4 regions of the Dickeya parazeae Ech586 genome follow, and region 2 is predicted to be linked to each of the others. Evidence: predicted binding sites of a transcription regulator. Region 2 holds the regulator's gene; each other region holds the start of a gene.

The links. The regulator CRP, encoded in region 2, controls carbon source genes, mostly activating them, when cyclic AMP is high. The targets are predictions, from matches to a motif close to ATGTGANNNNNNTCACAT.
Region 1: DD586_RS11185 (2-hydroxycarboxylate transporter family protein) is a predicted target of CRP. The motif match lies at 4,512-4,529, and genes of this name have one in related genera.
Region 3: glpT (glycerol-3-phosphate transporter) is a predicted target of CRP. The motif match lies at 2,261-2,278, and genes of this name have one in related genera.
Region 4: focA (formate transporter FocA) is a predicted target of CRP. The motif match lies at 3,557-3,574, and genes of this name have one in related genera.

The regions. Positions count from the first base shown of each region.
Region 1 covers NC_013592.1:2,552,749-2,560,895, forward strand. Annotated here, with positions in the region: gene citE (citrate (pro-3S)-lyase subunit beta) at 1-689, opposite strand, end outside; gene citD (citrate lyase acyl carrier protein) at 689-979, opposite strand; gene citC ([citrate (pro-3S)-lyase] ligase) at 1,013-2,062, opposite strand; gene DD586_RS11180 (fumarylacetoacetate hydrolase family protein) at 2,138-3,022, opposite strand; gene DD586_RS11185 (2-hydroxycarboxylate transporter family protein) at 3,089-4,456, opposite strand; gene DD586_RS11190 (ATP-binding protein) at 4,884-6,524, shown strand; gene DD586_RS11195 (response regulator) at 6,496-7,221, shown strand; gene DD586_RS11200 (methyl-accepting chemotaxis protein) at 7,620-8,147, shown strand, end outside.
Region 2 covers NC_013592.1:4,292,148-4,300,294, forward strand. Annotated here, with positions in the region: gene DD586_RS18725 (hydrolase) at 1-481, shown strand, start outside; gene DD586_RS18730 (YheU family protein) at 478-714, shown strand; gene DD586_RS18735 (phosphoribulokinase) at 889-1,758, shown strand; gene DD586_RS18740 (OsmC family protein) at 1,848-2,255, opposite strand; gene crp (cAMP-activated global transcriptional regulator CRP) at 2,585-3,217, shown strand; gene argD (bifunctional acetylornithine/succinyldiaminopimelate transaminase) at 3,302-4,525, opposite strand; gene DD586_RS18755 (aminodeoxychorismate synthase component II) at 4,659-5,234, opposite strand; gene DD586_RS18760 (helix-turn-helix transcriptional regulator) at 5,407-5,670, opposite strand; gene DD586_RS18765 (helix-turn-helix domain-containing protein) at 5,783-6,049, shown strand; gene DD586_RS22320 (helicase RepA family protein) at 6,274-7,353, opposite strand; partial or broken gene DD586_RS22325 (primase-helicase zinc-binding domain-containing protein) at 7,429-8,147, opposite strand, start outside.
Region 3 covers NC_013592.1:4,397,852-4,405,998, forward strand. Annotated here, with positions in the region: gene glpB (glycerol-3-phosphate dehydrogenase subunit GlpB) at 1-505, opposite strand, end outside; gene glpA (anaerobic glycerol-3-phosphate dehydrogenase subunit A) at 495-2,138, opposite strand; gene glpT (glycerol-3-phosphate transporter) at 2,439-3,788, shown strand; gene glpQ (glycerophosphodiester phosphodiesterase) at 3,942-5,030, shown strand; gene yigL (sugar/pyridoxal phosphate phosphatase YigL) at 5,009-5,818, opposite strand; gene pldB (lysophospholipase L2) at 5,871-6,863, opposite strand; gene rhtB (homoserine/homoserine lactone efflux protein) at 6,976-7,596, shown strand; gene rhtC (threonine export protein RhtC) at 7,654-8,147, opposite strand, start outside.
Region 4 covers NC_013592.1:2,576,368-2,584,514, forward strand. Annotated here, with positions in the region: gene serC (3-phosphoserine/phosphohydroxythreonine transaminase) at 1-971, opposite strand, end outside; gene ycaO (30S ribosomal protein S12 methylthiotransferase accessory factor YcaO) at 1,236-2,999, shown strand; gene focA (formate transporter FocA) at 3,634-4,491, shown strand; gene pflB (formate C-acetyltransferase) at 4,548-6,830, shown strand; gene pflA (pyruvate formate lyase 1-activating protein) at 7,134-7,874, shown strand; one part of gene DD586_RS11305 (IS3 family transposase) at 8,129-8,147, shown strand, end outside.

The DNA of each region.
Region 1 (8,147 bases), 1.7 Mb from region 2:
CGCGGGTTGATCAGCGACTTGCCGTTGAAGCCCAGTTTGCGGATCAGCTCCACTTCCTTCAGGAACCCCTCCTCGTCGTTGACGTTGGAGTACACCACGTCAAACGCGTCGATACCGGCGGCACGGGCGGCATGCAGCACCGCACAGCGGGCGTAGAACAGCTCGGTGCCGTCCCCGCGCTCGGTCTGCATGTCCATCACGTAGTCGAACGCCGCCAGCGCGATGCCAATCATGCGCTCGGACGAGCGGGCGATGGACACGGCGTTAATCACCCCGACCGCCGACTCGATGGCCGCCATGATGCGGGTGGAGCCGACTTCCCGGCCGCAGGCCTTCTCGATGCGCGCCAGGTGGTGCTCCAGTTCGTCGACGTCGTCGGTGGAGTCGGTCTTCGGCAGGCGGATGACATCCACCCCGCCGCGCACCGCCGCTTCCAGGTCCTTGAGCCCGAACGGGGTGTTGAGCTGGTTGATGCGCACCACGGTTTCAATGTCCCGGTACATCGGGTGCTGCAGCGCATGGAACACCAGCAGCCGCGCGGTATCTTTCTCGCGCAGCGACACCGCGTCCTCCAGGTCGAACATGATGGAGTCCGGCTGGTAGATGAAGGCGTTGGACAGCATGGCGGCATTGGCGCCCGGCAGGAACAGCATGCTGCGGCGCAGTTTTTTCGGTTGCGTGGTGCTCATCACAGTCTCTCCCAGTCAATCTGTTCCACCTCGGCGGCACGCAGCACGGCGCTCTGCACCCGGGCCCGGATGACGCAGTCCAGCGCCCCCTTGTCTTCCACCACCACGGTGCCGGACTCGACGCCCAGCGCACTCAGCGTGTCGTTCACCACCCGGGTGATCTGGTCGCCAAACTGCTTGATGACCTCACTGTTTATCACCACCGTCAGCGGGCCTTGCGCCGGGGACACCCGGACCAGCAGGTCGCTGGACTCGAAGGTGCCCGCCAGGGCTTCCTTGATAATTTTCATGTTGGTTTTCCTGCCTGATACATTAAAAACACGTCACGCGCAGGCGAGCTCGCCATAGCGTTGTAAATGCGCAAACGTCGTCGCCGGCACAATCTGGCGGATGGCGTCGAACTGGCGCTGCCGCAGCAGCCGCCGTACCGCCGAGGCGGATATCGCCTGACCGTCGTGCTCGCGCGTGCGTTCGATTTCCACCACCGTCAGGGCCGGGGCGGGCACCCGCCCGTCCTGCTCCAGCCAGTGGTGCATGTCCTGGTTGTACTGGTGCGTCACCGGGCAGAACGGCTCGGTGCCGACAAAGCGCCGGGTGATGCCGAGCGCCGGGGCGATGTACTGGCGGAAGATGATGAGGTCCAGCGCCGCGTGCGCCTGGCTTATCAGCGACTCTTCCTTCAGGAAATAGCCCGGAAAGGTGGCCTTGGATATCAAATATTCCGACCCGGCGTGCACCGTCAGGTTGGGGATGTCCGCCACCCCCTGGCGCACCATCTCCAGCCGCTCGGCGAACGGGAAGAAGGAGACGTCCTCGCGCACCACGAAGATGTGCAGCCAGTCGCAGGCCCGCGCGGCCTGCTCGGCCAGGTAGCGGTGCCCCAGCGTGAACGGGTTGGCGTTCATCACGATGGCGCCGATGTCCCGCCCCGGTCTGACTTCGGCCGCCAGCGACTGGCAGTACTGCCGGATGCCGAGCGGCGTGTTCTCCATCAGCACCGCCTGGTCGTCATAGCAGGCAATCGGGTAGAAACCGCAGCCGCGGAACGCCGTGACGTTGCAGGGACGGGTGTAGAGAAACAGGTGGAACAGGCCGCGCTCGGCCGCCAGCTGCACCACCTCGTTGACCACCTTCGCCCCCAGGCTGAGCTCGCGAAAGTCGGGGTCCACCGCCACACACTTGATGGTGCTGGCGCACAGCCCGGCACAGGCCACCAGCCGCCCGTGATGCGTGCCGGCCACAAAAAACTCGACGTCCCGGTCCATGTCCAGCTGGCAGCGCGCCAGCAGCGCGGTTATCTCCACCAGTGCGGGGGACGGGCTGCGCGCATCCAGCGTGGCAAACGTAACACTCTCGTCGTCATCGGCGTACATAACGGTTATCCTGCTTGTTACTGGGCCCCGTCACCGCGGGGCTGACGCCGCCGGTCACCCGGCAGCGGGAACGATTCAGTGCCCGGCCGCCACGGACGCGGCACGCGGGGCGGTCACCGGCCGGACGGCCTCGCCGATGGTGTTGCGCAGGTGGCCGACCTTCTCGATCTCCACCTCGATGCTGTCGCCCGGCTTGAGGAACAGCGGCGGGGTGCGTTTCTTGCCGACACCACCCGGCGAGCCGGTGATGATGACGTCACCGGCGCTGAGCGCGGTGAAGGTGCTGATGTATTCAATCAGGTCCGCCACCTTGTGGATCATGCTGGCGGTGTTGTCGTCCTGCACCATGCGGCCGTTGAGGAAGGTGCGGATGGCCAGGGCGTGCGGGTCGGGGATTTCGTCGCGGGTGGTGAGGTACGGGCCGAAGGCGCCGGTCTTCTGCCAGTTCTTGCCGGCGGTGAACCAGCTGTGCTGCCAGTCGCGGGCGGAGCCGTCCATGTAGCAGCTGTACCCGGCGACAAAGGACAGCGCGTCGTCACGGTGGATGTTCTGGCCGTTTTTACCGATGATGACCGCCAGCTCGCCTTCATAGTCGAACTCGCTGGAGTAGTGGGGCTTGAGCACCGGGGTGCCGTGGCCGGTCTGGGAGTCGGCGAAGCGCACGAACAGGGTCGGCGCGGGGTTCAGCTCGTTAAACTCCTTGCGCTTGTCGGCGTAGTTCATGCCGACGCAGAGGATTTTGGACGGCGCGACAATCACCGGCAGGAAGGTGACGTCGGCGACGGCGACATCCGGCGTGTCGGTCTGGAAGGCGGCGGCCTCGTGCAGCGCCTGACCGGCCAGCAGGGCCTTCAGGTCGGGGTAGCGGTCACCGAGACGGCTGCCCAAATCGATCAGACCCGCCGGTGTGTGGATCCCGTAACTGTTTTTGCCCTGATGGCGATAACTTGCAAGTTTCATAATCTTTCCCGTTTAAATAAGGCCGCGAGCTATCGCGGCGTTATTTGTTTTTTTGTCATACAACCGTCACACCAGGAACTTGCCGAGTACCAGCAAGGCCACGGAGACGTTGATTGCACCACCGATACGGGTAGCAATCTGAGCGAACGGCATCAGCACCATACGGTTACCAGCGGTGAGAATCGCCACGTCGCCGGTACCGCCCTGCCCGCTCTGGCAGCAGGAGATGATGGCAACGTCAATCGGGTGCATACCGATTTTCTTGCCAACGAAGAAACCAGTGGTAACCAGCGCCACGACAGTGGACACAATCACCAGCAGGTTGGTTATTGTGAAAGCATGGACCAGCTCTTCCCAAGGGGTGATCGCCACGCCAACAGCAAACAGAATCGGATAGGTCACCGAAGTCTGGAAGAACTTGTAAACAACCTGAGAACCTTCCAGCAAACGCGGAGACGCGCCATTAATCAGTTTCACGATTACAGCGGCAAACAGCATGCCCACTGGAGCCGGTAAACCAATCAGTTTGTAGCCCAGCATCCCGATCATATACAGCAGGATAGCCAGCAGTGCGCCTGCAGCCAGATTGGTTGGATCCATCTTGCCGCTCAAAGAACTGGTCAGCGAAGCCGGTGCCGTCTCAATGCTATTGGCTTTATTCGGCATCAGGTCACCTTCACCGGTCAGGTGCGGGTAGCGTTTACCCAGTTGGTTCAGCACACCGGCCAGGACGATGGCAGTCAGGCTACCCAGCATAACGATAGGCAGGATACGACCCAGTGCAACGCCTTGCTCCATATGCAGCAAGGTGGCGTAACCGATAGAAAGAGGAATCGCCCCTTCACCCACACCGCCAGCCATAATCGGCAGTACCAGGAAGAAGAAGATCTGGAACGGATCCAGGCCCAGCATAATGCCCACGCCCATACCAACCAACATGCCCACAATTTCACCACACAGCATGGGGAAGAAAATGCGCAGGAAACCCTGAATCAGCGTCTGGCGGTTCATGCTCATGATGCTGCCGACAATGATGCAGCAGATATAGAGGTACAGAATGTTGGTGGATTTGTAGAACTTGGTGGTCGCATCCACAACCACATGCGGCAACAAACCGTAGTAAACCAGTGCAGACGGAATAAACGTAGCGCAAATCGCCGCTGCTCCCATCTTACCGATAAAAGGTAAGCGCTTACCGAACTCACCACAGGCGAAACCGAAAAACGCCAGCGTGGCAACCATCACCACGATGTCACTGGGCAACTTGCCGTCCAGGCAATCCAACGCAATTAATAGCCCAGCCAGGATAAACAGCGGCACCGGAATAACACCAATTTTGTAGTTATCCAGAATGTGCCACCATTTTTCTTTTAATGAAACCTTCCCAGAGGCCTCATCTTTTACAACGATATAAGAATCATCAGTGGTACTCATAACCTTCTCCCCTTGTTATTTTCCCGTGCATATTAAGAGGTCAACACACGTTATTATGTGATAATCATCAAATTAAAAAATGAGTTTTAATGGCATTTATGGTTTTTATGGTTTTTATTATTTTTTCATTAAAAATCAAATGATTGAATTTTCAGATTGCGGGGAGTTTTGATGTGGTTTTTATGGTTTGTATGGTTGAAATGGTCCTTATTTCGAGAAAGAAATAATATGTTGTGAAAAAGTAATTAAAATGTCCACTCTCGGTGACAGGCAATTTACGTCTTATTTAAAACAACTGAAACAAAAATACTATTTTCACAATCTGCGCGAAACGCTTCACAAGACTATTTTTTAGTCCCTTTCTTTTACGCCTTTCATGATAAATTAGCCACCTTCGTTTGCGCGTTTTCTCGGTGATTAGCACATTATGACGGTCAGGCTCTCGTTCCATCTCAAGCTGTTCATCTACCTGATGATCTTTTTTTCTCTGTTGTTGATCACCGCAGGGCTTTACTACTATCGCGCCGTCGATCGGCAGCTCTATGACGAGTTGGGTAGCCGGGCGCAAATTCAGGCACGAGAAATCGCGATTATTCCCTCGCTCATCGAGGCGGTGAAATATAAAGATACCGCCACCATCGACAATCTGGTCGATCAAATCAAAGCCCGCAGCGACGCCAGCTTTATCGTCATCGGCGATCGCAACGCAACCCACTTGTATCATTCTGAGGAACCATCGCTGCTTGGCACAGAAATGATAGGTGGCGACAATAAAGAAGTGCTGGAAGGACAAAGCTCTATCACGCTACGGCGCGGCGCGATTGGTATTTCACTGCGTAGCAAAGCACCGATCATGGATGGAGATCAGGTTATCGGCATCGTGTCGGTCGGGTATTTGAAAAAGCGTATCGATAACCTGACATTCAGCAAAGTAGCCCATGTCGGGCTCCCTATCGTTGCGATGCTGGTTGCGTTGTTTTTCTTTTCCTGGTGGTTCTCCCGCAACCTGAAAAAGCAGATGTTTGGGCTGGAGCCGCTGGAAATCCGGCTATTGGTCAGGCAACAAAAAGCCTTGCTGGAATCTATTTATGAAGGTGTGATCGCCATCGACAAGCAACGCAATATTGCGGTGATCAACCACGCCGCCAAAGATTTGCTGGGCCTGACGATGCCTTCGTATCAATTACGCGGCAAACCAATCGACGACATTATTACCCCCGTGCCATTTTTCTCTAATGAAGATATTTGGATAACCGATACTCATGATGAGATTTGCCGTTTTAATCAGATCACGGTTATCGCCAGCCGTGTGCGCATTATGCTGGAAGATGAATTGCAAGGCTGGGTAATCAGTTTTCGTGACAAAAACGACATCCACACCCTAAGCATGCAACTCAGTCAGGTCAAACGTTATGCCAACAGCCTGCGTATTCTGCGCCATGAACAATTGAATTGGACGGCCACGCTGGCCGGATTGTTGCATTTGCGCCGCTATGATGAAGCCGTGCGTTATATTGAAGCCCAGTCCGAAGGGGCGCAGGTGGTGTTGGATTTTATCTCCAGTCGTTTCTGTTCGCCGGCACTTTGCGGGCTGTTGCTGGGTAAATTCGCCAGCGCCCGCGAGAAAGGCATTGAGCTGCGTTTTGACCCACGCTGCCAGCTTAACGGCATACCGGCCTCTCTCACTGAAACAGAGCTGATGTCAATTATTGGGAATTTAATTGATAATGCGGTGGAAGCGACACTGGCCTGCACCTCGAGTTACTACCCTGTCGAAGTGTATATCTACGACGGTGAGCAGGAATTGGTCATTGAAGTCGCAGATCAAGGGACAGGGATTGACCCCACAATTGCAGATCGGGTATTTGAGATGGGTGTCACCAGCAAAAAAGAAGGCGATCACGGTTTGGGTCTGCACCTGGTTGCCAGTTATGTCAGTCAGGCACAGGGTGTGATCGAAGTTTCTGACAATTCGCCTCACGGCGCTATTTTTTCTATCTTCATTCCAAAAACTACCAATAACAGGGAAAACGAGTACCATGCCGATTGCGAGCACCATGCCAACTGAACGAACGATTGAAAATTTCGACGTACTGATCGTTGAAGACGAGAGAAAGCTGGCAAATATCCACGCGGAATTTATCGAAAAGAATTTCGCGCTGCGAGTGATAGGTACGGCGTCAACCCTGAACGAAGCCCGGCGTATGTTGCAGCAATACAAACCCCGGCTGATGTTGCTGGATAATTACCTGCCAGACGGCGAAGGCGTTCAGCTGATTGAAAGCGAACTGATGCGTAGCATCAACTGTTCGGTGATTTTTATTACTGCCGCCAGCGACATGAACACCTGCGCACAGGCCATTCGCTGCGGTGCTTTTGATTACATCATCAAACCGGTGTCCTACCCGCGGCTACGCTCGTCGCTTGAGCGGTTCATCCAGTTTGTCAAAACCCAGCATACTTACAAAGTCGTCGATCAGCAGAATGTGGACGTTCTCTACCAGTTGCAGGCATCAACCGTACCTAATGGGCCTGGCAGCAAAGGCATTGAAGAAAATACCCTCAATCTGGTCAAACAGATCTTTCAGGATCAACCGGAAACCTTGTTCTCTGTCGATGAGGTGGTGGAAAAAACCGGACTCAGCAAAACAACGGCCCGACGTTATCTGGAATATGGGCTGGAAAATCAGTTTCTGGATGTAGAAATGCGTTATGGCAAGATTGGGCACCCACGCCGCCTTTACCGTAAAAAACACCTCGATTGAATCCTGTGGTTTACTTCTGCCTGCACCCGCATTTCGCGGGTATGGCACCATCGCCAGTTGACGGGGATCGTCTTAAAAATGAGGCTCCCGTGCCCGATGCCGACAGGCGTTAAGCCCCTATGGCCACCGCGTGCTGGCGTACCCCGTACGCTAGTCACCGCCTTTAAGGCTAAATCGTATCATTTAGTCAACTGCCTAACTTTTTTTGGCAATTCACCAGATAAATGGCCAGATGTCACAAAAACGATCACACAGTACAAGTACAACTAAACCTCCGTATTATAACCGCCGATAACACACTGCCCGGTACTGTAAATCGCATACTCAGATAAACCACCAACCTTCACCGCACCAAATCAATAACAACACTCAGGTAATCTATTTTAAGGAGCATGGCAATGGGGTTCAGCAGTGCAATAAAAAACACAAAAATCTCTCACAAACTCTACCTGGGATTCGGCATAGTATTATTGCTGGTAGTGATTGCCTCAACGCTCAGCGCCATGCGTTTTCGTGACATTCGAGATATCTACGAAAAAACCAATCTAATTTACAACATCAATATTGAGGTTTTTCAGGCCAAAATTAACCGCCTCAAATACTTCTATACACCAGATGACAGCACGCAGACTGTGTTAACCGGCTTCGTTAAACACGCCGCCGAACTGACTCAAAGCGCCCATACGCTGTCATGGCGCAACGATGAACTGGGTTATATCAATGATCTGGATAAGATCATGGTGGATTTCCAAAAAGCAGTCGCTGATATGTCGTCCTCCACACAGCAGGTTGTCGCACTAAGAAAACAAATCAGTGCGATGAATACACAAAACGCGGTCAAAAGTTTCCGTGACGGTCTGCAAAACCAGCAACTGGATAACACGTTATACCAGCGTGTCGAGGAACTGGCTTACGCCACCGAATCA
Region 2 (8,147 bases):
GCCATTGATGCTCGAGCCGTGTAGCACTCGTCTGGAACAGGGTTTTTCACGCCTCTACCAGTTCTATCTGCTGAATTCACTGCGTCGCAACGCCTTGCACAAGTTGGCGATGTACCCCGATTGCCTGCCGGTGTCCGCCAGTCGGTTACGTCGGGTGCATCGCCTGCGAGAGTTTGACGAGCTGGTCACATCACCGCTGCACGGTTTCACCGACGCAACCGATTATTACCGACGCAGCAGCGCCCTGCCTTTACTGCCGCGTATCCGCCAGCCATTACTGGTCATCCACGCCAAAGACGACCCGTTTATGACGCCGGAAGTCATCGCTGATGTCTCGCAACTCCCGACCAATATCGACTACCAGTTGACGGAACATGGCGGTCATGTCGGTTTTGTTGGCGGATCCTGGCGACAGCCTGAATTGTGGCTGGAGCACCGTATTCCCGAGTGGTTTACCCCTTATCTGGAGCAGCACGCATGATCATTCCCTGGCAAGAACTGGCACCGGAAACACTGCAAAATCTGATTGAATCGTTCGTCCTGCGTGAAGGCACCGACTACGGCGAGCAGGAGCGCACACTGGAAGAGAAAGTGGCAGATATACGTCAGCAACTGGCGCACGGCGAGGTCGTCCTGGTGTGGTCGGAATTGCATGAAACCGTCAATATCATGCCCCGCCGCCAGCTCAGCAATAATGAACGGTATCAGCCCTGAATCAATCGCTTAAAAACGTAAATTGCCGTGTCAGTGTGCGATAAACATGCTAACAATGATCAGATCTAACATGGATCAGATATAACATGGCCTGATGGCTCTGCACGGCATAGCCCTTACTCATCGAATGATGACTTCACCGAAGATTGCCCTACACATCGGAGGTTACACACCATGTCGCACCAGCACCCGATTATCGCGGTCACCGGCTCCAGCGGCGCGGGGACCACGACCACCAGCCTGGCGTTTCGCAAGATATTCCAGCAACTGAATCTGCGCGCCGCGCTGGTGGATGGCGACAGTTATCACCGCTATACCCGACCGGAAATGGATATGGCGATCCGCAAGGCACGGGATCTGGGGCGTCACATCAGCTATTTCGGGCCGGAAGCCAACGACTTCTGCCAACTGGAAAACACCTTTATCGAATACGGTCGTAGCGGCACCGGACAGACCCGCAAATACCTGCACACCTATGATGAAGCCATCCCCTACAATCAGGTGCCGGGGACTTTCACGCCCTGGGAGCCGATGCCAGAGCCGACCGACCTGCTGTTCTACGAGGGATTACACGGCGGCGTGGTCACCGCGCAGCATGATGTTGCCCGGCATGTCGACCTGCTGGTCGGTGTGGTGCCGATAGTCAACCTGGAATGGATTCAGAAGCTGGTACGCGACGTTAACGAACGCGGTCACTCCCGCGAGGCGGTGATGGATTCCGTCGTGCGCTCGATGGAAGACTACATCACCCATATTACCCCGCAGTTTTCCCGCACCCACATCAACTTCCAGCGGGTGCCGACGGTTGATACCTCTAACCCGTTCGCCGCCAAAGCCATTCCCTCGATGGACGAAAGTTTCGTGGTGATCCACTTTCAGGGTCTGGACCGCATTGATTACCCCTACCTGCTGGCCATGTTGCAGGGCTCGTTCATTTCCCACATCAATACGCTGGTGGTACCGGGTGGCAAAATGGGGCTGGCGATGGAGTTGATCATGATGCCGCTGGTGCAGCGGTTGATGGAAGGCAATAAAATCGACTGACACCGGCGATAAGAGCGATGATAAGCGCCGATAAACCGGCGCTTAACGACGCGGTGGCCAGGACAGCACACCACCGCGAGCAGAGGTGTTTAATCCAGCGCGATCACTTCATGGCTGTGGGTGATGTTCACGGCTTTTCCCAGCATCAACGCCACAGAGCAGTATTTTTCGGCTGACAGCGACACCGCGCGCTCCACGGCTTTATCGCCCAAGCCCTTGCCGGTGACGATAAAATGCAGGTTGATGGCGGTGAACAGGCGCGGTGCCTCCTCACGGCGTTCAGACGTCAGGCGGACTTCACAATCCACCACGTCATGACGGCCTTTTTGCAGGATAGACACCACATCGATGGCGCTGCATCCGCCTGCGGCCATCAGTACCATTTCCATCGGGCTGGGCGCTTTATCGCCTGCGTTGCCATCCATCAGCAGTTGATGTCCGGAAGCGGATTCACCAAGAAACGTTAACCCTTCAACCCATTTCACCCGCGCCTGCATAATTTTGTCCTCAATCAATTATTTTTGAAATTTTACATCGCTTATGTACAAAAAAGCCTGATAATCAGAGCTTAATCATGCTGAAGCGAGACAACACAAGACACTACACTCAACCTGTGTTACAAACAAAAGCGTAAACCGGCATGTGTTGTTGAGCCGATGCCTGACCCACCACCGGCTTACTGGCGTCATCTGATAGACAGCCTCAGTATATTCCCTGACGTCATTCCGCCAGGACGGAATTGAATTATAACTATGTTATCACGCCGTACAGGGAACTCTGAGCCCTGTGATTTGCGCAGTGAATTAACAACAGAGGATAACAGCGAATGGTTCTCGGCAAACCGCAAACAGACCCGACTCTCGAATGGTTCCTTTCTCATTGCCACATTCACAAGTACCCATCGAAGAGCACCCTAATCCACCAGGGTGAAAAAGCAGAGACGCTTTACTACATCGTGAAAGGCTCGGTTGCCGTGCTGATCAAGGATGAAGAAGGCAAGGAAATGATTCTGTCTTATCTGAATCAGGGCGATTTTATTGGCGAACTTGGCTTGTTTGAAGACGGGCAGGAACGCAGTGCGTGGGTCCGGGCGAAAACAGCCTGTGAAGTTGCTGAAATCTCCTATAAAAAATTCCGCCAGCTCATCCAGGTCAACCCGGACATTCTGATGCGCTTGTCCTCACAGATGGCACGTCGTCTGCAGGTGACCTCGCAAAAAGTCGGCAACCTGGCGTTCCTCGACGTGACGGGCCGCATCGCGCAAACCCTGCTTAATCTGGCCAAACAGCCGGACGCCATGACCCACCCGGATGGTATGCAGATCAAGATCACCCGTCAGGAAATCGGCCAGATCGTCGGCTGTTCCCGCGAAACTGTCGGCCGCATTCTGAAAATGCTGGAAGACCAGAACCTGATCTCCGCCCACGGTAAAACCATCGTGGTATATGGTACTCGCTGATTTATCATCAGCTAGCTTGTAGACGTGAAAAGAGCGTGCCACATGGCACGCTCTTTTCACTTCAGCTAAAGGCGGCAACCGCGATTACGCGCCCTTCACTACCTGCGCCACGGCTTTTTCAAACAGTGCCATCCCCTGGTCGATCTCTTCCGGGGTGATCACCAGCGACGGCACAAAACGGATCACATCCGGCCCTGCCACCAAAATCATCAACCCCAGATCTGCCGATGCCGCCAGAAAATCACGGGCGCGGCCATGCCAGGCCGGTTTTAGCTGTGCGCCCAGCAGCAGGCCCATGCCACGGATTTCATCAAAAATACCGTACTGGGCGTTGATGCGCTCAAGCGCAGACACAAAACGCGCATGGCGATCGACCACGCCGGACAGCACTTCCGGTGTATTGATCACATCCAGCGCCGCTTCCGCCACCGCGCAAGCCAGCGGGTTGCCGCCATAGGTGGTGCCGTGTGTCCCAACCGCCATCACCGACGCAATCTCTTCCGTGGTCAGCATGGCGCTGATCGGGAAACCGCCGCCCAGCGCTTTCGCGGTGGTCAGAATATCCGGCGTGATGCCGTAGTGCATATAAGAGAACAGCTTACCGCTGCGGCCCATACCACACTGTACTTCATCAAACACCAGCAGCGCCTGATACTGATCGCACAGCTCACGCACCCCCTTGAGGAACGCCGGTGTCGCTGGCGTAATACCGCCTTCGCCCTGAATCGGCTCCAACACCACGGCACAGGTGTGGTCATCCATTACTGCTTTGACCGCGTCCAAGTCGTTGAACGGCACGTGCACGATATCCGCCGGTTTCGGGCCGAAGCCATCGGCATATTTCGGCTGACCACCGACCGACACGGTAAACAAGGTGCGACCATGAAACGACTGGTAAAACGAGATTATCTTGGTTTTGTACGGGCTATGACGGGTAATGGCGTAATGCCGTGCCAGTTTGAACGCCGCTTCATTGGCTTCTGCACCGGAGTTGGCGAAAAACACACGATCGGCAAACGTGGCGTTGATCAGTTTGGTCGCCAGACGCAGCGCCGGTTCGTTGGTGAATACGTTGCTGGTGTGCCACAGGGTTTCACCCTGCTCTTTCAACGCCGCCACCAACGCCGGATGGCAATGTCCCAGCGCCGTTACCGCGATGCCGCCGGAGAAATCGATATATTCTTTGCCCTGCTGATCCCAGACACGGCTCCCTTTGCCTTTTACCGGCACAAACTGCGCGGGTGCATAAACCGGAAGAATTACCTTATCGTAAGTATCCCGTGTTACTGCTGCTTTCTCTGTCGCCATTTGCTGCCCCGTTGTCATATCCCGTAGTGTGGAGTGAAGATTTTAAGTGAAAATATAATCAATAAATATGCATAAAAAATCAAAAATAGGCAATCGCTAATCCGATACACCCGTCCTGACCTGCGCTATCCGACTATAAATCAAGGAAATTTTTCAATAGCTGATGCCCTTGCTGGCTGAGGATGCTTTCTGGATGAAACTGCACACCTTCCAGCGGCAACGAGCGATGACGTATCCCCATGATCTCGTCGATATCACCGTCAAACTCAGTCCATGCAGTGACCTCAAAACAGTCAGGCAGCGTATTTTTTTCCAACACCAGCGAATGGTAACGCGTGACAGTGAGCGGGTTTGCCAGCCCGGCGAACACACCGCGCCCGGTATGCCGTACCGGCGAGGTTTTGCCGTGCATCACCTGACGGGCGCGCACCACCTGAGCGCCAAATACCTGTCCCAGCGCCTGATGCCCCAGGCATACCCCCAGAATCGGCAGTTGACCGGCAAAATGGCGAATCGCCGCCAGCGAGATCCCTGCGTCATCCGGTGTACAGGGGCCGGGAGAAATCACCAGTCGTTGCGGCGATAACCGCTCAATGTCTGCCAGCGTCAGCGCATCATTACGCCTGACCAGCACCTCTGAACCCAGTTCGCAAAAATACTGGTACAGGTTGTAGGTAAAGGAGTCGTAGTTGTCGATAAGTAGCAGCATATAATATTTAAATTACTGATATGTAATAAGTAAACTACGGAAATCACTCTGCGATACCCACAAAAATACCCGCAATTTTTCTTATTTGGCGAAAAATCTGCAATAGCAGGATAGCGTCTGGCACCGCACCCGCCCCCTTTTTGGGGAGGGGGCGGGCGCTCCGTGGCACTATCTATGAAGATGGATTTTCCTTCGTGTCGTAAAACGACAGGATCATTTCTGCCAAATCATCTTCTACCGTATAAAAATAACAGGCAGGAACATGCAGCACAGCAGCCAGTCGGCGCGCCAGCTCAAAATCTGGCGTGTGAATCCCACGCTCATATTGATTCATGCGAGCGCTGGCTGTCGCTTCGTCTATCCCGGCAAGAATGCCTAAGCGCTCCTGAGATAATCCCGCCATGAGCCGGGCCGCCTTTAAACGATGAGGTAACATGAGAATCCCGCATTGTGACGTGATTGAGGTGATTCTCAGTGGTGTGCATTGAAAATATACTAAGCAATACTTAGTATTGATCCATGCTTACCAGATAAGGCGTAAAGATTATATGAAGCAAGGGAACGACTGGCATCAGGCGGATATCATCGCCGGCTTGCGCAAGAAAGGCACCACGCTGGCCGCGCTATCCCGTTCTGCGGGACTCAGTTCTTCCACACTGGCGAATGTGCTGGTACGTCCCTGGCCGAAGGGGGAATGGCTGGTTGCCACCGCGCTGGACAAACATCCCGCTGAAATCTGGCCCAGCCGCTATTTTGATGAAACGGGTACATTGATTGACAGAAAACGCCGTATCAGGCAGGAAAGGGGTAAATAGCGTTCATGCTGGTAAAGCGGTTTTCTGTGCTGACTCCCCCACCTTTCCCCCACCTTACCGCGTAATACGCTTCCCCCACCGGATGACGGCAGAAAAACAATAAATCATTGATATACAGTAAGTTAATTATTCTCCCCCCACTTAGGGTATATAGGCATCCGGGAAGTGGGGGAAGTCGCCAGATACCATAGCCTGATACCCTGTTTCCCCCACATTTCCCCCGTTTATTCCCCCACGTTACCGCGTTTTGATAATGGCACGATGTTTTCACCATCCAGCGCGATCAGGTCATCCTTGACGAGTTTATCCAGCCAGCGGGTAAACTTTTTGGAGACATCAAACCCCATCGCCCGCATATCGTCGCGCACCAGTGCGCGGGTGCAGCCATCTCCACTGGCCGTGCGCGAGCGGATCGCTTCCCACAGCGCTACATGGTTATCCGTCAGCCGGGTGATCCCACTGAGCGCCGGGTCAGCGTCGGTCGGATCATCGCGGACTTCCCGGCCTTCATCCCGCAGAACCAGCGACGTGACCGGCTCGCCGTCATCGTCCACGTACAGATTCACCGCCGTCAGGTCGTAGGCCCGGCGTGGTGGCTCTTCAGCGTCCTTCATCTTGGTGCAGGTCAGGATCAGCGCCTGCCCATCGGCCTCGCGGCGCACATTAAACTCCACGTCCAGCGCAGCCCGGAAGGCGCTGGAGCCGCGAGCGCCTTTGTCCTGATCTTTGCCGGAGTGATGAATAATCAGTACCGTGGCCTGCGTGGCCGCCTTGATGTAGTCGCAACCCTGAATAAACGCCCCCATGTCTTTAGCGGCGTTTTCATCCGAACCGCCAAAGCAGCGGGCCAGTGTATCCAGAATGATCAGCCGTACTGCCATCCCGGTGGCGGCCTGCACGTCATGGGCGGCCTTGATCACCTGCTCCACGCTGTCGGGACTGGCCGGGAATACCGGGCAGTCAACGCGGTAGAGCGCATCAATCGGGCTACGGTCGTTCAGCGTTTCCTCCCACGCCCGAATGCGGCGCGGTACGCCGATCCCGCCTTCGCCTACCACATAAATCACCGCACCCTGTGTGACCGGTCGGTTGGCCCACGGCTTTCCGGTGGCGATATGGCACGCCCAGGAAACAGCCAGAAAGGATTTATACGACCCGCTGGCACCGTAGGCACTGGCAACCGCGCCGCTCGGCAGGTAGCCCTTGATCAGGTAATCCTGCCGGGTATCAAACCCTTCCGAGCCTTTACGCAGAGGCAGGGCGGAGGAAAATGCCGTGACAGGAGACAGCCCGGCGTCAGGCAACGGGGCCGGACTGATAACGGCAGGCTGGGTAAGCTGACGCCGGAATGCGGCTTTGGTGGCTTCCATGCCGTGCCGTTGACGAAAATCATCCCAGTCACTGGCGGTATCGGTCGGCGGCAGGGACACCCAGCCGTCAACGGCCAGCGCCGCTTTCTCCGCCATCAGTTTGCCGGTGTTGGCCGTGCCATCCGGGTGAATATCGTTATCCCCGGCCAGAATCAGGCAGCAATGGGGATAACGCGCCCTGAATGCCTGCGCCACGTTCAGCAGGTTATTGGCCGATACCGCCGCCACCACATGGCATGACGAGCACTGTTGCAGAGTGAGCGCCGTGGCATACCCTTCGGTGATAATCAGTTTTGACGGCTCCGGGTCGTGGTTGACCGGAATAAACGCCCCTTTCAACTGTGTGCCGGGATACAGCCGCTTTTCACCGCCGGGCGTGATCAGTTGCGCCCCTGCCAGTTCACCGGAGGTGCGGAACATCGGCAACAGTAGCGATCCTTCGCCAAACCGGACACGCCCGATGGTCATCGCCTGTGTGGCAGTCAGCAGCATAGCCTGTGTCATCAGCCCTCTGGCTTTCAGATACCGGCTTTCCCCGGTGTTCGCGGCAGCCATCAGCGCCTTGATGCGTTCTGCCAGCGGGCGGGGATCAACCGCCTTTTCTCTGGCGGGCGGTGTTTCACTGGCTGATGACGCCAGTGCCGTCACCACTCTGGCCGCTTCCGCGATGTCACACCGCCTGACGCGGGCGACCAGATCCAGACCATCACCGTGGCCGCAATGATTAC
Region 3 (8,147 bases), 110 kb from region 2:
CAATCCCCTGTGCCTGCAATTCTCCGGCGACCAGTCGGGACTGAAAATCCATAAACCCTTCAATACCGGCAACCAACGGCTGCCGCCACGCGGGTGACCCCGACAAACCGCGCGTAACGCTATCTGACGGGCTTAACCAGCAGGGGTGCCATTTGCCCAACGGTGTCAGGCGCTGATGGTTGCCGCCGCTATCACCGCGCAACCACAGACCACAGCGCGACAGCAAGGCTTCGGCATCCGCCGCCAGTTGGCTGACTCGCGCTTTGCCCATCAGGGTATAGGGGTGGTAGGGCGCCTGCGCGGCCAGTTCATCCAGTGCAGTCAGCGGCTGCTCGACCGCAGTGCCATCCGGCAATGTCGCCAGCAGGTCCAGTGCACCGGAGGCAAAGGTCAACGCACTTTGCCCGACGCTGACCACAGCGCAGCGTTTGCCCTGCTCTTGCAGGCGAATGCCGCAGGTTAACCCCGCCAGCCCACCGCCAATGATCACCACGTCATAATGCATCGCCGTTCTCCTGCTCCGGGCGCTCGGTCAGTCCGCACAAGCCCTGATAAATCCAACTGGTAAATTCGCTTTCCCGCAACGTGTTTCCCCAGGCAATGGGCCGCATGCCTTTCCAGCGCTCGTTCAGGAACTGGCTCAATTGCGACACCGCCTGCTGCGGCGTGGATTGCCCCAGTCGACACAACAGCCCAGCGGCGCGGCAAGCACACAATTCCCCCTGACAGGTTCCCATGCCGACACGGGTACGTCGGCGCAGGTCAGTCAGGTTGTTCACCTGCAGCGACTCAACCGCGTAACGCACCTCACCTGCTGTCACGGCTTCACATTCGCACACCAGACTGCTGTCCACCCGATGACCGGAGACCAGCGGCGCGGCACGATGCCCGTGGCGGTAAATCGCGGAACCACGCAGCGGTGCTGAAAGCGACGAGGTGGCCTGCGGTCTGTCAGGTTCCGTGGTTTCCGACCCCGGCAACGGGCGAGACGCCGTCGTACATTCGGCGCGGTGACCGAGTTTTTCGCAGACTTTGTTGGTTACCCATTCCGCCATCAGCCGGTAGGTCATCAGCTTGCCGCCGGTGATGGTCACAAAGCCCTCCAGCCCGTCACGGCTGGCATGGTCTAGCAACACGATGCCGCGACTGACGCTGCGCCCGGAGGGGTCGTTATCGCTCGCTACCAGCGGCCGCACCCCGGCGTAAGCACGCAAAATACGGGTCTGCGCCAGTTGCGGCGCCAGCATGCTGCCTTCGCGGATCAGCGTATCCACTTCCTCTGGCGTCACCGTCATGTGGTCAATCTGGTCGTAGTCGATGCGGGTCGAGGTGGTACCAATCAGCGAGATAGTATCGCCAGGTACCAGAATGTCGGCATCAGCCGGTGGACGGCAGCGGTTAATCACCCGGTTATTGATGCGATGCCCCAAAATCAGCAACGCGCCTTTGGCGGGGAACATACGCACATTCAGGTCGGCATATTCGGCGATACGTTGCCCCCAGATGCCGCCCGCATTCACCACCACTTGTGCATAAATTTCACTGGCCACCTGACGTTTATGGTCGAAAACGCGCACGCCAACGACACGATCGCCCTGACGGAGTAACCCAATGACCTCGTGATACGTCAGCACTTCCGCACCGTGTTCACAGGCATCGATCATGTTGGCGGCGGTTAACCGGAAGGGGTCAACCGTACCGTCCGGCACGCGCACAGCACCGATCAACGCCGGATTCGCGGCGGGCTCCAGCCGCAAAGCTTCCTGCGGGTCGATGGCTTGCGCCCGGATACCCGCGCGCTGACAAGCGGCGATAAACCGGGTTTGATAGTCGATATCATCCTGCGGCAAGGTCAAAAACAGCCCATCGGTCGGCTCAATACAGTGACGGGCGACGCGCCGCAGAATCTGGTTTTCCTCAATACATTCACGAGCAGACTCCGCATCGGTCACCGCATAGCGCGCACCGCTGTGCAACAGCCCATGATTGCGGCCAGTAGCGCCGGTGGCGATGTCATGCCGTTCCAACAACAGACAGCGCAACCCGCGCAACGCGCAGTCGCGGGCCGTTCCCGCCCCCGTGGCGCCACCGCCGATAATCACTACATCCGTTTCTCGCCGCAAACCGTTGTTTGCCATTGCCGTTTTACCTCAATGCGGATCATGCCTGTCTGTAGTGGGACATAAATCAGTGCCACAATGATTGATAAAGAACAAAAACACTCAAAAAACGAAAATAAAATCCGGAGACAACCGCAGATATGTGATTCAAATCACCCAAAAATGGAAAATCATTATTTCATTTGTGTTACTTAAAGCTCAAAATAGCGCCCGCCGTCATAAAAGTGTAACAATTGCGTACTGACTCACATTGACGATGACGCGCATTCGCTACGCTGACGAGCGTTATAGAAAATAACTATCGGGGATCGTTTATTTATGTTGAGTATTTTCAAGCCTGCGGCTCATCGCCCGCGCGTGGCGGAACATCAGGTAGACCCGCTCTACCGCCGGTTACGCTGGCAGATTTTTCTGGGGATCTTTTTTGGCTACGCCGCCTACTATCTGGTCAGAAAGAACTTCGCGCTGGCGATGCCCTATCTGGTCGAACAGGGTTTTTCCAAAGGCGACCTGGGTTTTGCCCTGTCCGGTATTTCCATTGCCTACGGGTTTTCTAAATTCATCATGGGGTCGGTATCAGACCGCTCCAATCCGCGTGTCTTTCTGCCTGCCGGTCTGATTCTGGCCGCCGTGGTCATGCTGTTTATGGGCTTCGTACCGTGGGCGACATCCAGCATCATGGTGATGTTTGTGCTGTTGTTCGTCTGTGGTTGGTTCCAGGGCATGGGTTGGCCGCCGTGCGGTCGTACTATGGTGCACTGGTGGTCACAGAAAGAGCGTGGCGGCATCGTGTCTATCTGGAACTGCGCCCATAACGTGGGTGGCGGCATTCCACCGTTACTGTTCCTGCTGGGGATGGCCTGGTTTAACGACTGGAAAGCCGCACTCTATATGCCGGCCTTCGCCGCCATTCTGGTCGCGCTGTTCGCTTTCGCCATGATGCGCGATACGCCGCAATCTTGCGGTCTGCCGCCGATCGAAGAATACAAAAACGATTACCCGGTGGATTACAGCGAGAAAGATGAACAGGAACTGACCGCGAAAGAAATTTTCATGCAGTATGTGTTCCCCAACAAACTGTTGTGGTACATCGCTTTCGCCAACGTGTTCGTCTACCTGCTGCGTTACGGCATTCTCGACTGGTCGCCAACCTACCTTAAAGAAGTGAAGCACTTCGCACTGGATAAATCGTCCATCGCTTACTTCCTGTACGAATACGCCGGTATTCCAGGCACCTTGTTGTGCGGCTGGATGTCCGACAAAGTGTTCAAGGGTAACCGTGGCGCGACCGGGGTGTTCTTCATGACACTGGTGACCATCGCCACCGTGGTGTACTGGCTGAACCCGGCTGGCAACCCCAACGTGGATATGCTCTGCATGATCGTCATCGGCTTCCTGATTTACGGCCCGGTTATGCTGATTGGCCTGCACGCGCTGGAACTGGCACCGAAGAAAGCCGCCGGTACCGCTGCGGGCTTCACTGGCCTGTTCGGTTATCTGGGCGGTTCGGTCGCTGCCAGCGCCATCGTCGGCTACACCGTCGATTTCTTTGGCTGGAACGGCGGCTTTATGGTCATGATCGGCGGTAGTGTGCTGGCGGTATTGCTGCTGGTGCTGACCATGATTAACGAGACCAAACACAAAGCAGAACTGGCGAAACGCGCCTGATTCTGTCATCTCGTCATGGTTTACTTACCATAAACCATGAGCATTATCCCCGCCGGTCCATACCGGACTGGCGGGGAATTATCAACGACCTGTTCGTTTTCATCACCACCACTCACACAGCTTTTCTTTCTCCCACTGAAAAAGGACGCTGACATGATTCCTCTGTTCAAACCATTATTAGCCGGTGTCGCACTGGCGATATCCCTCGGCGCACTGGCGCAAACCGACGATAAAATCGTGATTGCTCACCGGGGGGCCAGCGGTTACCTGCCGGAACACACCTTGCCCGCCAAAGCGATGGCGTATGCACAAGGGGCGGACTATCTGGAGCAGGATCTGGTGATGACCAAAGATAATGCGCTGGTGGTGCTGCACGATCACTACCTCGACCGGGTGACCGACGTCGCCAGCCGCTTTCCCAACCGGGCGCGAGCCGACGGCCGCTACTACGCCATCGATTTTACGCTGGCAGAAATCCGCTCACTTAAATTCACCGAAGGGTTTGACCTGAAAGACGGCAAACCGGTGCAGAGCTACCCCAACCGCTTCCCAATGGGTAAATCGGATTTTCGTGTTCACACCTTTCAGGACGAAATCGAGTTTATTCAGGGGCTGAATCACTCCACCGGCAAAAACATCGGGATTTATCCAGAGATCAAAGCACCGTGGTTTCACCGCCAGGAAGGAAAGGATATTTCACGCGCGGTGCTGGAGGTGCTGAAGCAGTACGGCTACACCCAAAAAAGCGATCGGGTTTATCTGCAATGCTTTGACGCCAACGAGCTACAGCGCATCAAAACTGAACTGGAGCCCGCGCTGGGGATGAACCTAAAGCTGGTGCAACTGATCGCCGAAACGCGCTGGCAGGAAACCCAACAGCGACAACCGGACGGGCGCTGGGTCAACTATGACTACGACTGGATGCTCAAGCCGGGTGCCATGCAAAAAATCGCCCGTTATGCCGATGGCGTTGGTCCCGACTATCACATGTTGCTAAGCGGCGACACAGGCAAGGTCACCATCAGCCCGCTGGTAAAAGAGGCGCACGCCAGCGGCATGGTGGTACATCCTTACACCGTGCGCGCCGACCGGCTGCCGAAATACGCAAGCGACGTCAATGCACTCTACGCCCTGCTTTACCGGCAAGCCGATGTCGATGGCCTGTTCACCGACTTCCCGGACAAAGCCGTCGCTTTCCTGCATAACGCGCAACCGGTGTCTCAGGCTCCATCACCGAGATAAAGACGACGCAGATACCGAGGCACCGCCTGTTCGATGTTGGTGCCGATTACTTCGTTATCCGGCAGCATGTCTTTCAGTCGCTGGTGGGCATTGTTCATGATGCAGCCCTTGCCCGCCATCGACAGCATTTCATAATCATTCATGCCATCGCCGAAGGCGATACAGTCCTTGATGGTGTGACCGAGAATTTTAGCGACCTGTTCCAGCGCATGGCCTTTGGAAACGCCGCCCGCCATCACTTCCAGACAGCTCAGGGTGGAGAAACTGACATTCACCCGATCGCCCCAACGAGCATTCAGTGCTTCTTCCAGCGGCAGCAGTTTGTCGTGGTCCTCGCAGGTGAAGAACACCTTGCCGACACCGTCCGTACCCAGCGTATCCGGGTCGAACAGTTTGTAGCGGAACACTGTCTCGGTAAAAAAGCGCTCTTCTTCCGGACGAGAGCGGCACAGAAACCACTCATTATCGCGATAAACATGCGTCATGATTTCCGGGTGGTGATACACCATGCCATACAGCTCCTGGGCGATATCGCGGTCCAGATTATGGCTGAAAATCAGCTCACCGTCGGTGTTATGCACCCGGGCACCATTCGACGTAATCATGTAAGCGCTAATCGCCAGATTATCGCGAAGCTGTGCCACATCCATATGGTGGCGACCGGTGGCAAACACAAAATGAATCCCCTGTTCCGTCATCAGACGCAGGGTTTCCTTAGCATAGGGTGACAGGGTGTGATCGGATGACAGCAGTGTGCCATCCAGATCGGAAGCAACAATCGGGTACATACGTTGAAATTCAACCTCCGCTGGTGCCGGGCGGCCGGGCCGCACAGACGTATTAATGATAATCGCTGAAATGTTGCAAAATCTGCCCGAAGGCATCGGCCCGCATCGCATCCTTTTCCGACAGAATGTCGTGACGGGCACCGCGAACGACGTAAGGACGGCCTCCCACACACGGGTGACCGGCTGCCGCCAACGCCTGACAAAAGGCGTCCTGGCTGCGGTTATCCACCACCTGCTCCTCTTGCGCCTGCAACAGCAGTAACGGCGTGGTGATGGTGGGTGCTTGTTGCAGTAACTGTTCTTCTACCCGTAACGCTTCCCGTACCCAATGATAGGTCGGGCCGCCGATGCGTAAATCCGGGTCATCGGCATAAAAACGGACATGACGGCGATAGCGCTCACGGCTGTGCGTTAGCTCATTGGCCATAAACGGCAATGGTCGCCACGGACGGGTACCAATCGCATAATAATCCCTGATCCTGGGGCGACGTTCCGCCCACGCCAGAATGCGCCAGGCGAGCCAGCGCGGCATCGGCAACAGGATGCCGCACATTGGTGCGCACAACGCCGCCGCATCAAACGCCTGTGGCTGGCGGGCCAGAAACTGCGCCAGAATCGCCCCCCCCATCGAATGGGCCAGCGCAAACCGCCGGGTATACTGCCCGGGCGCGACCTGTTGCTGCCACAGGGTCGCCACGTCGTCCACATAATCACTAAAACGGTTAACATGCCCACGATGGCCGTCTTTCAGCAACCGGCCCGAACGCCCCTGACCGCGGTGGTCCATCATCAGGACGTCATAGCCGCACTGGAACAGGTCATAGGCCACCTCGGCGTATTTTACATAGCTGTCGGTACGCCCGGGCAATACCACCACCAGATGGCGATGCAACGATGAGGTAAAACGCACGAAACGCACAGGCACGTCATCCACCCCGATGAACATACCCTCCTGACGCTGTCGCCAGAAATCCAGCAAGGGACCAGTAACAAATGCGGCGTACTGCCACTCTCTGGTCAGCAGGCATTCCGGATACGGATTCATCAGGCTCTCCCGAGGTCAATCATGCTGAGCAGTTTGATTTTTGTGAGCGGTAGCACAAAGACAGGCGTTAGCGTATTGTGGCATAAAAAACCGCAATCAGGGAGCATCACCCATGACCCAAGACTGGTGGCTAACCTACCTTCTCACCACGCTTATATTAAGCCTGTCCCCCGGCTCCGGCGCTATCAACACCATGAGCACTAGCATCAGCCACGGCTACCGGGGCGCGGTTGCCTCTATCGCCGGGCTGCAACTGGGTCTGACTATTCACATCGTGCTGGTGGGGATAGGCCTTGGGGCGCTGTTATCGCAGTCGGTACTGGCGTTCGACGCACTGAAATGGCTCGGTGCCGCTTATCTGATCTGGCTGGGTATTCAGCAATGGCGTAGCGCCGGGTCGCTGGATTTGCAGACGCTAGCGAACAGTATGCCGCGCCGCCGCCTGTTTAAACGAGCGATTTTGGTCAACCTGACCAACCCGAAAAGTATCGTGTTTCTGGCGGCACTGTTCCCCCAGTTTATTATTCCGCACCAGCCTCAGGCGATGCAGTATCTGGTGTTGGGCGTCACCACCGTGGTCGTGGATGTGATAGTGATGATTGGTTATGCCACGCTAGCGCGGCGCATCGCGCTGTGGCTGAAAGGCCCGCGCCAGCTCAAACAGCTCAACCGCACTTTCGGCTCACTGTTCATTCTGGTTGGCGCGCTGCTGGCTACAGCGCGTAAAGCCTGATCTTGTTTTGCCGACTCGCCGCGCATGCCGCGGCGGGTCTCTTCCCGCCAGCTCACATCAACGCGAAATAATCAGGTGGATACCAAAACCGGTAAACAACGCCCCCGCCAGACCATCCACCCATTTCGCCAGCCGCTGATAACCACGACGCATCACCGGCAAGGCAAACACCAGCGCCACCACGCTGAACCACAGCAAGGTTTCCAGTGAAATGAGCGTAAACAGCCCCCAGCGTGCCGCGGCCCCCACGTCATCACCGACAAACAGCGAAAACACACTACCGAAATAGATAAGCGCTTTAGGGTTAGACAAGTTGGTTAACAATCCGCGCATAAAGGTCTTACCCCGCTGCGGCAGCGCTACCTCAACAGCCGCACCCTCATCCTGATGCGCGCGCTGACGCAACGCCGATCGCAGCAATTGCCAGCCCATCCAGCACAGATACAAGCCACCACCGACGGTAACAATGCGGTGCAGCCACGCCATGCGCTCCAGTAACAGGTGCAACCCCAGCAAGGCGATAGCGGCCCACACCAGTACGCCCAGCGTAA
Region 4 (8,147 bases), 1.7 Mb from region 2:
AGCGCATGCAACCCGGCAGCCTGAGCTTCCTGCAGGAATACCGGATCCAACGCGGCATCGGCCAACTGAAATGGCACGTTCATACGCGAACGGCTGCCCGGGACAACATCATTACGATAAAAATCGCTGCCATCAATGGCGGAATACAGCAGATCGGCCTTCGCCTGATTGCGTTTTTCCATCTCCAAAAGGCCACCCTGCTCTTTCAGCCACTTGAACACCATGCCGGATAGATACCAGGCAAATGTCGGCGGCGTGTTAAACATGGAGTCGTTATCAGCCAGAATTTTGTAATCCAGAATCGACGGCAATTCACGGCGAGCCTTGCCGAGCAGGTCATCCCGCACAATAACCAGCGTCAGGCCAGCTGGCCCTACGTTTTTCTGTGCACCAGCATAAATGACGCCGTAACGGCTCACATCCAGCGGACGCGACAAAATACTGGAAGAGTAGTCCGCCACCACAATTTTATCGCCAAAATCCGGCTCTTCTTCGATGGCCAGACCGTCGATAGTTTCATTCGGGCAGTAGTGCACGTAAGCGGCATCATCCGACAGCGCCCATTCGCTCATCGGTTTAACACCGCGCAGACCATCAACGCGGGTTTTCACGTCAATAACGGTCGGTGTGAGATATTTCTCAGCTTCTTTAACCGCGCTGTGCGCCCAGTACCCGCCATCAATATAATCCGCGTGGGTTTTCTCTCCCAGCAGGTTGAGCGGAACCGCCGCAAACTGGGCACGGGCACCACCATGACAGAACAAGACCTTGTAATTCGAGGGGATTTTCAGCAAATCACGCAAATCCTGTTCAGATTCGCTGGCCACCTGCATGAATTCTTTGCTGCGGTGGCTGATCTCCATCACCGAGGTACCCAAACCGCGCCAGTTGCACAGTTCTTGTTCTGCTCGACGTAATACTTCTACCGGTAACATGGCCGGACCAGCACTAAAATTAAAAACCTGAGTCATTTCCCTTCACCACATATCAATAGCGACCTGTCTACGTCGCATCAGTTTACCTTGCTATCGGTTTTATCATTCGTCTTTCTTGCCTGCAACGCTTATTGCCCTGATGTCTGAAAACTTGCGTACTCCCCCGCCAGTTACCGTTTATGTTATGTCAACGTTGCATCGTCACCGGGAAGCGCCGCGCAATACACAACATGCGGGATAGAGTCAGTACACAAAACCACGTATGATGCAGCCTCCTCATCACATATTCAGGTTCGAACCATGACCCAAACGTTTATCCCAGGCAAAGACGCCGCCCTGGAAGATTCCATCGCCCGTTTTCAACAACAACTCCTCGACCTGGGGTTTAACATCGAAGAAGCCTCCTGGCTGAACCCGGTGCCCAACGTCTGGTCGGTACATATCCGCGACCGCGACTGCGCACTGTGCTTCACCAATGGCAAAGGCGCTACCCGAAAAGCGGCGCTGGCTTCCGCATTGGGTGAGTACTTCGAACGTCTGTCCACCAACTACTTTTTTGCTGATTTCTATCTGGGACAGCACATCGCCAAAGGTGACTTCGTACATTACCCCGACGAGAAGTGGTTTCCGCTTCCTGAAGATGACAGCCTGCCGGAAGGCATTCTGGATGAGCGGTTACACGCTTTCTACGACCCGGAGCAGCAACTGGTCGCCAGCGATCTTATCGATCTGCAATCCGGCAACCACGATCGTGGTATCTGCGCCCTGCCATTTACCCGCCAGTCTGACCAGCAGACGGTTTACATCCCGATGAACATCATCGGTAATTTGTACGTGTCGAACGGTATGTCGGCAGGCAATACCCGCAATGAAGCACGTGTTCAGGGGTTGTCAGAAGTATTCGAACGTTATGTGAAGAACCGTATTATCGCCGAGTCCATCAGCCTGCCATCGATCCCGGCTGAAGTGTTATCACGTTACCCTGGCGTCGTGGAAGCCATTGCCACACTGGAACAGGAAGGCTTTCCAATATTTGCCTATGATGCCTCACTCGGCGGTCAGTATCCGGTTATCTGCGTCGTGCTGTTCAACCCGGCTAATGGCACCTGCTTTGCGTCATTCGGCGCACACCCAGATTTTGGCGTAGCGCTTGAGAGGACCGTGACCGAATTGCTGCAGGGCCGTGGGCTGAAAGATCTGGACGTGTTCACGCCGCCGACATTCGATAATGAGGAAGTTGCCGAACACACCAATCTGGAAACCCATTTTATCGATTCCAGCGGTCTTATCTCCTGGGATTTGTTTAAAAATCAATCAGATTATGACTTCGCCGACTGGGATTTCAGCGGCACTACCGAACAAGAATTCGCGACACTGATGGCCATCTTCAACAAAGAAGATAAAGAAGTGTATATCGCGGATTATGAACATCTCTCAGTGTATGCCTGCCGTATTCTGGTGCCGGGCATGTCGGATATCTATCCGGCAGAAGATCTGCTGCTGGCAAACAACAGTATGGGTGTGCATCTGCGCGAAACACTACTGTCCTTGCCGGATAGCCAGTGGGAAAAAGAAGACTATCTGGCATTACTGCAGCAGTTTGACGATGAAGGCCTGGATGATTTTACCCGTGTGCGCGAATTGCTAGGCATAGCAACCGGTAAAGACAACGGCTGGTTCACATTGCGTATTGGCGAGCTGAAATCCATGCTGGCACTGGCAGGCGGCGATCTGGAGCAAGCACTGAGCTGGGCCGAATGGTCACTGGATTTCAACCAGTCGGTCTTCTCTGCGGCGCGCGGTAATTATTACCGTTGCCTGCAAACATTGCTGCAACTGGCTCTGGAACCTGAACGAGACCCTGCTCAATACTACGATGCCTTTGTCCGTATGTACGGCCAGGATGCCGTCGATGCTGCCAGTGCGGCGATTGCCGGCGAGCAATGCTTCTATGGCTTGTTCACCGTTGATGCCGATTTGAAAGCACTGCCCGCTCATCAGTCGCTGCTGGCAGCCTATGAAAAATTGCAGCGCGCTAAACGTGCACACTGGCAGGTGAAGTAAGCATTATCGCAGCAGACCGGATGACGCTATCGTTATCCGGTTGCTGTTTGCGACACAGGCCACAACGTATCAGACAGGCTATGCGTTTACACCCACAAGTTGACTTGCAAAATAACGCACTCACATGTTGAACAACACCACGAACTGGTATGCAAATCGAAGCCTATTGATAGGCAAGTAAGCGCGCCAACACCGTTGCAACGTGCGGAATGACAGGGATATGACCTATTTTTATGCCAGTTCATCTGCCCTGCCAATCTATAGTCGCCCAATATACCGATTAACCACATATTTTTTATGGTTAATTTGAAGTGCACCGAAATGACTTTTATAAATTCGTTATTGTTATCGAATGGTAAATGGCAAATTAAATAATATAAACTTGAAATATGATATCACTACAAAGACTTATTTTATTTAACGTCATACGGGCTAATTTCAACCCATAATTCAACTGTTTTGATAATTTTTAAAAAAAATTTTCTGCATAAAAAACAATATGATATGCGTTAAATCACTCCAAAACCTCCTCCTGATCAGCCTAATAAATTCCAGCGGTATGATCCACGTCAAATTATGGCGAATAACCCTTTGTTAGTATCTCACCGTAGATAATTTTTAAGAGAGAGTTAGTGTGAAAGCTGACAACCCCTTCACCTTGTTATTACCACCGGCGATGGCGAAAGTCGCAGAAGATGCCGGTGTGTATAAAGCAACAAAACAACCGCTTACTACGTTTTTTCTGGCGATCACTGCTGGCGTATTTATTTCAATCGCCTTCGTCTTTTATATCACGGCTACCACCGGTTCCTCATCCATGCCGTATGGGATGGCTAAACTGGTAGGAGGCATCTGCTTCTCCCTAGGGTTGATGCTAGTGGTTGTCTGCGGTGCTGATTTGTTCACATCGACAGTGCTGATTGTTATCGCTAAAGCTAGCGGGCGTATTACCTGGAAACAGCTAGGATTAAATTGGCTCAATGTCTATGTCGGCAACCTGATTGGCGCGTTGTTTTTCGTTGCGTTGATGTGGTTTTCCGGTGAGCACATGGTGGCAAATGGTGCCTGGGGCCTGAATGTACTGCAAACAGCTAACCACAAACTGGAACATACGTTTGTTGAAGCGTTATGTCTTGGGATACTGGCAAACCTGATGGTCTGCCTGGCTGTTTGGATGAGCTATTCTGGCCGTACGCTGACTGACAAAATGCTGGCAATGATTCTGCCTGTCGCGATGTTCGTCGCCAGCGGTTTCGAGCACAGTATCGCCAACATGTTCATGATCCCGATGGGGATTGTGGTTAAGAATTTCGCTCCAGAAACTTTCTGGCACGCCATCAGCATGACGCCGGGCCAGTTTGAACACTTGACCATCAGCAACTTTATTGTCGACAACCTGATTCCTGTCACGATCGGCAACATTATTGGTGGTGGACTGCTGGTAGGCTTGACCTATTGGGTCATTTATTTGCGCGGTGGGGATCAGCACTAAGCTGCTGTCGGCCGCAACGTCGGGTTATAAAAATCCAAATCAAAGGTAGGTGTAATATGACCGAACTTAATCAGAAACTCGCCCAGGCTTGGGAAGGTTTTAGCAAAGGCGAATGGCAGAATGGCGTCAACGTACGTGACTTCATTCAGAAAAACTACACGCCGTATGAAGGTGACGAAACCTTCCTGGCCGGTGCTACCCCGGCAACCAGCTCCCTGTGGGACAAGGTAATGGAAGGCATCAAGCAGGAAAACCGTACCCATGCGCCGGTTGATTTCGATACCGACGTTGCTGCCACCATCACTTCTCACGATGCCGGCTATATCAATAAAGGCCTGGAAAAAATCGTTGGTCTGCAGACTGATGCTCCGCTGAAACGTGCGATTATCCCGTTCGGTGGTATCAAAATGGTTGAAGGTTCCTGTGAAGTTTACGGTCGTAAACTGGATCCGCAACTGAAAAAAATCTTCACTGACTACCGCAAAACCCACAACCAGGGTGTGTTCGACGTTTATACTCCGGACATCCTGCGCTGCCGTAAATCCGGTGTATTGACCGGTCTGCCTGACGCATACGGCCGTGGTCGTATCATCGGTGACTACCGCCGTGTTGCGCTGTACGGTATCGACTACCTGATGGCAGACAAATTCGCCCAGTTCACTTCTCTGCAATCCAAACTGGAAAACGGTGAAGATCTGGAAGCGACCATCCGTCTGCGTGAAGAAATTGCCGACCAGCACCGCGCACTGGGTCAGATCAAAGAAATGGCTGCCAAATACGGTTGCGACATTTCCGGTCCGGCAACAAACGCTCAGGAAGCCGTACAGTGGACCTACTTCGGTTATCTGGCTGCGGTTAAATCTCAGAACGGCGCAGCAATGTCCTTCGGTCGTGTATCCACATTCCTGGATGTCTACATCGAGCGCGATCTGAAAGCAGGTAAAATCACCGAACAGGAAGCCCAGGAACTGGTCGACCACCTGGTGATGAAACTGCGTATGGTGCGTTTCCTGCGTACCCCGGAATACGATGAACTGTTCTCCGGCGACCCGATTTGGGCAACGGAATCTCTGGCTGGTATGGGTCTGGATGGCCGTACGCTGGTTACCAAAAACAGCTTCCGTTTCCTGAACACCCTGTACACCATGGGGCCGTCTCCGGAACCGAACATGACCATCCTGTGGTCTGAAAAACTGCCGCTGAACTTCAAGAAATTCGCCGCTAAAGTGTCTATCGATACCTCTTCTCTGCAGTACGAGAACGATGATCTGATGCGTCCGGACTTCAACAACGACGATTACGCTATCGCTTGCTGTGTAAGCCCGATGGTTGTCGGTAAACAAATGCAGTTCTTCGGTGCTCGCGCTAACCTGGCGAAAACCATGCTGTACGCTATCAACGGCGGTGTCGACGAAAAACTGAAAATGCAGGTTGGCCCGAAATCCGAACCGATCAAAAGCGATGTGCTGAACTTTGACGAAGTGATGGAACGTATGGATCACTTCATGGACTGGCTGGCTAAACAGTACGTTACCGCGCTGAACATCATCCACTACATGCACGACAAATACAGCTACGAAGCATCGCTGATGGCTCTGCATGACCGTGACGTGTTCCGTACTATGGCATGTGGTATCGCAGGTCTGTCTGTTGCAGCTGACTCCCTGTCTGCCATCAAATATGCCAAAGTCAAACCGGTTCGTGACGAAAATGGTCTGGCTGTAGACTTTAACATCGAAGGCGAATACCCGCAGTTCGGTAACAACGACCCGCGTGTTGATGACCTGGCTTGTGACCTGGTTGAACGTTTCATGAAGAAAATTCAGAAACTGAATACCTACCGTGGCGCTACCCCGACTCAGTCCGTACTGACCATCACCTCCAACGTGGTATACGGTAAGAAAACCGGTAACACTCCGGATGGTCGTCGCGCTGGTGCACCGTTCGGACCGGGTGCTAACCCGATGCACGGTCGTGACCAGAAAGGTGCCGTTGCCTCTCTGACTTCAGTCGCTAAACTGCCGTTCGCCTACGCAAAAGATGGTATCTCTTATACCTTCTCTATCGTGCCGAACGCACTGGGTAAAGACGATGACGTGCGTAAAACCAACCTGGCAGGTTTGATGGATGGTTACTTCCACCACGAAGCGTCTATCGAAGGTGGTCAGCACCTGAACGTCAACGTGATGAACCGTGAAATGCTGCTCGACGCGATGGAAAACCCGGAAAAATATCCGCAGTTGACCATCCGTGTATCAGGTTACGCCGTTCGCTTTAACTCGCTGACTAAAGAACAGCAGCAAGACGTTATTACCCGTACTTTCACTCAGTCCATGTAATTACATGTCTGTCTGAAAAGGCGTAAACTAAAGGCTCCACATCGGTGGGGCCTTTTTATAACGGGTATCCAGCTCGCTTTCTTTGTGGGCCGCCGCAGCGGCGCTAAAGATTTCTTCCGGAAATTTTTTCACCACTCCTGCCGAAATAAATCAGAACCTGTTTTGTCAGCCTGCTCTCATCGGCTGGCAGGCTGACAAAACAGATTCGACGCCGAACAGCGTGGTGTAGCCCTCCGTGCTACCCTGTTGTTACTGCGCTCATTGCAGGCCGTTATTTCCCGGCCCAACCTGGAGAAACCTCGCATGTCAGTTATTGGTCGCATTCACTCTTTCGAATCCTGTGGCACCGTAGACGGCCCCGGTATTCGCTTCATCACCTTTTTCCAGGGGTGTTTGATGCGTTGCCTCTACTGTCACAATCGTGATACCTGGGATACCCACGGCGGTAAGGAAATCACGGTGGAAGAGTTGATGAAGGAAGTGGTGACCTATCGCCATTTTATGAATGCGTCCGGCGGTGGAGTAACGGCATCAGGCGGTGAGGCTATTCTGCAGGCTGAATTCGTGCGCGACTGGTTCCGTGCCTGTCATGAGCAAGGGATTAATACCTGTCTGGATACCAACGGTTTTGTGCGGCGCTACGACCCGGTGATTGACGAACTGCTGGATGCCACCGACCTGGTTATGTTGGATCTCAAGCAGCTTAACGACGAAATACACCAAAATCTGGTAGGGGTATCCAATCACCGTACTCTGGATTTCGCTCGCTATCTTGCTAAACGCAACCAACGTACCTGGATTCGTTATGTGGTGGTACCTGGCTGGAGTGATGACGATGCCTCCGCTCATTTGCTGGGCGAGTTTACCCAAGGAATGAGTAATATCGAGAAGATCGAGCTATTGCCCTACCACGAATTAGGCAAGCACAAATGGACAGCGATGGGCGAGGAATACAAGCTGGATGGCGTGAAGCCACCTAAAGCCGACACAATGGATCGCGTGAAGTCCATTCTGACCAGTTACGGCCACAAGGTGGTGTATTAATCGGTAAACACCACCGTTCAAGACAGGGATAACCATCCTGCCTTGCTGACCAGCCAGAGTGCGTCATCTGCTGACTCACTCTGGCTGGCAATCGCCACCATGTCCCTCTTTCCCCATTCGCTGACCTATCCAGCTTGCATCGCCAGCAAGCACCGCAATATTCCTCGCTCATCATGTAAGTATCCCGGTAAACCGAACCATTCACTTTTAGAGATCTTCCGACATACTGATTATGTCCCGTTGAGGAGATCGCCATGCGTAAAGCCCGATTCA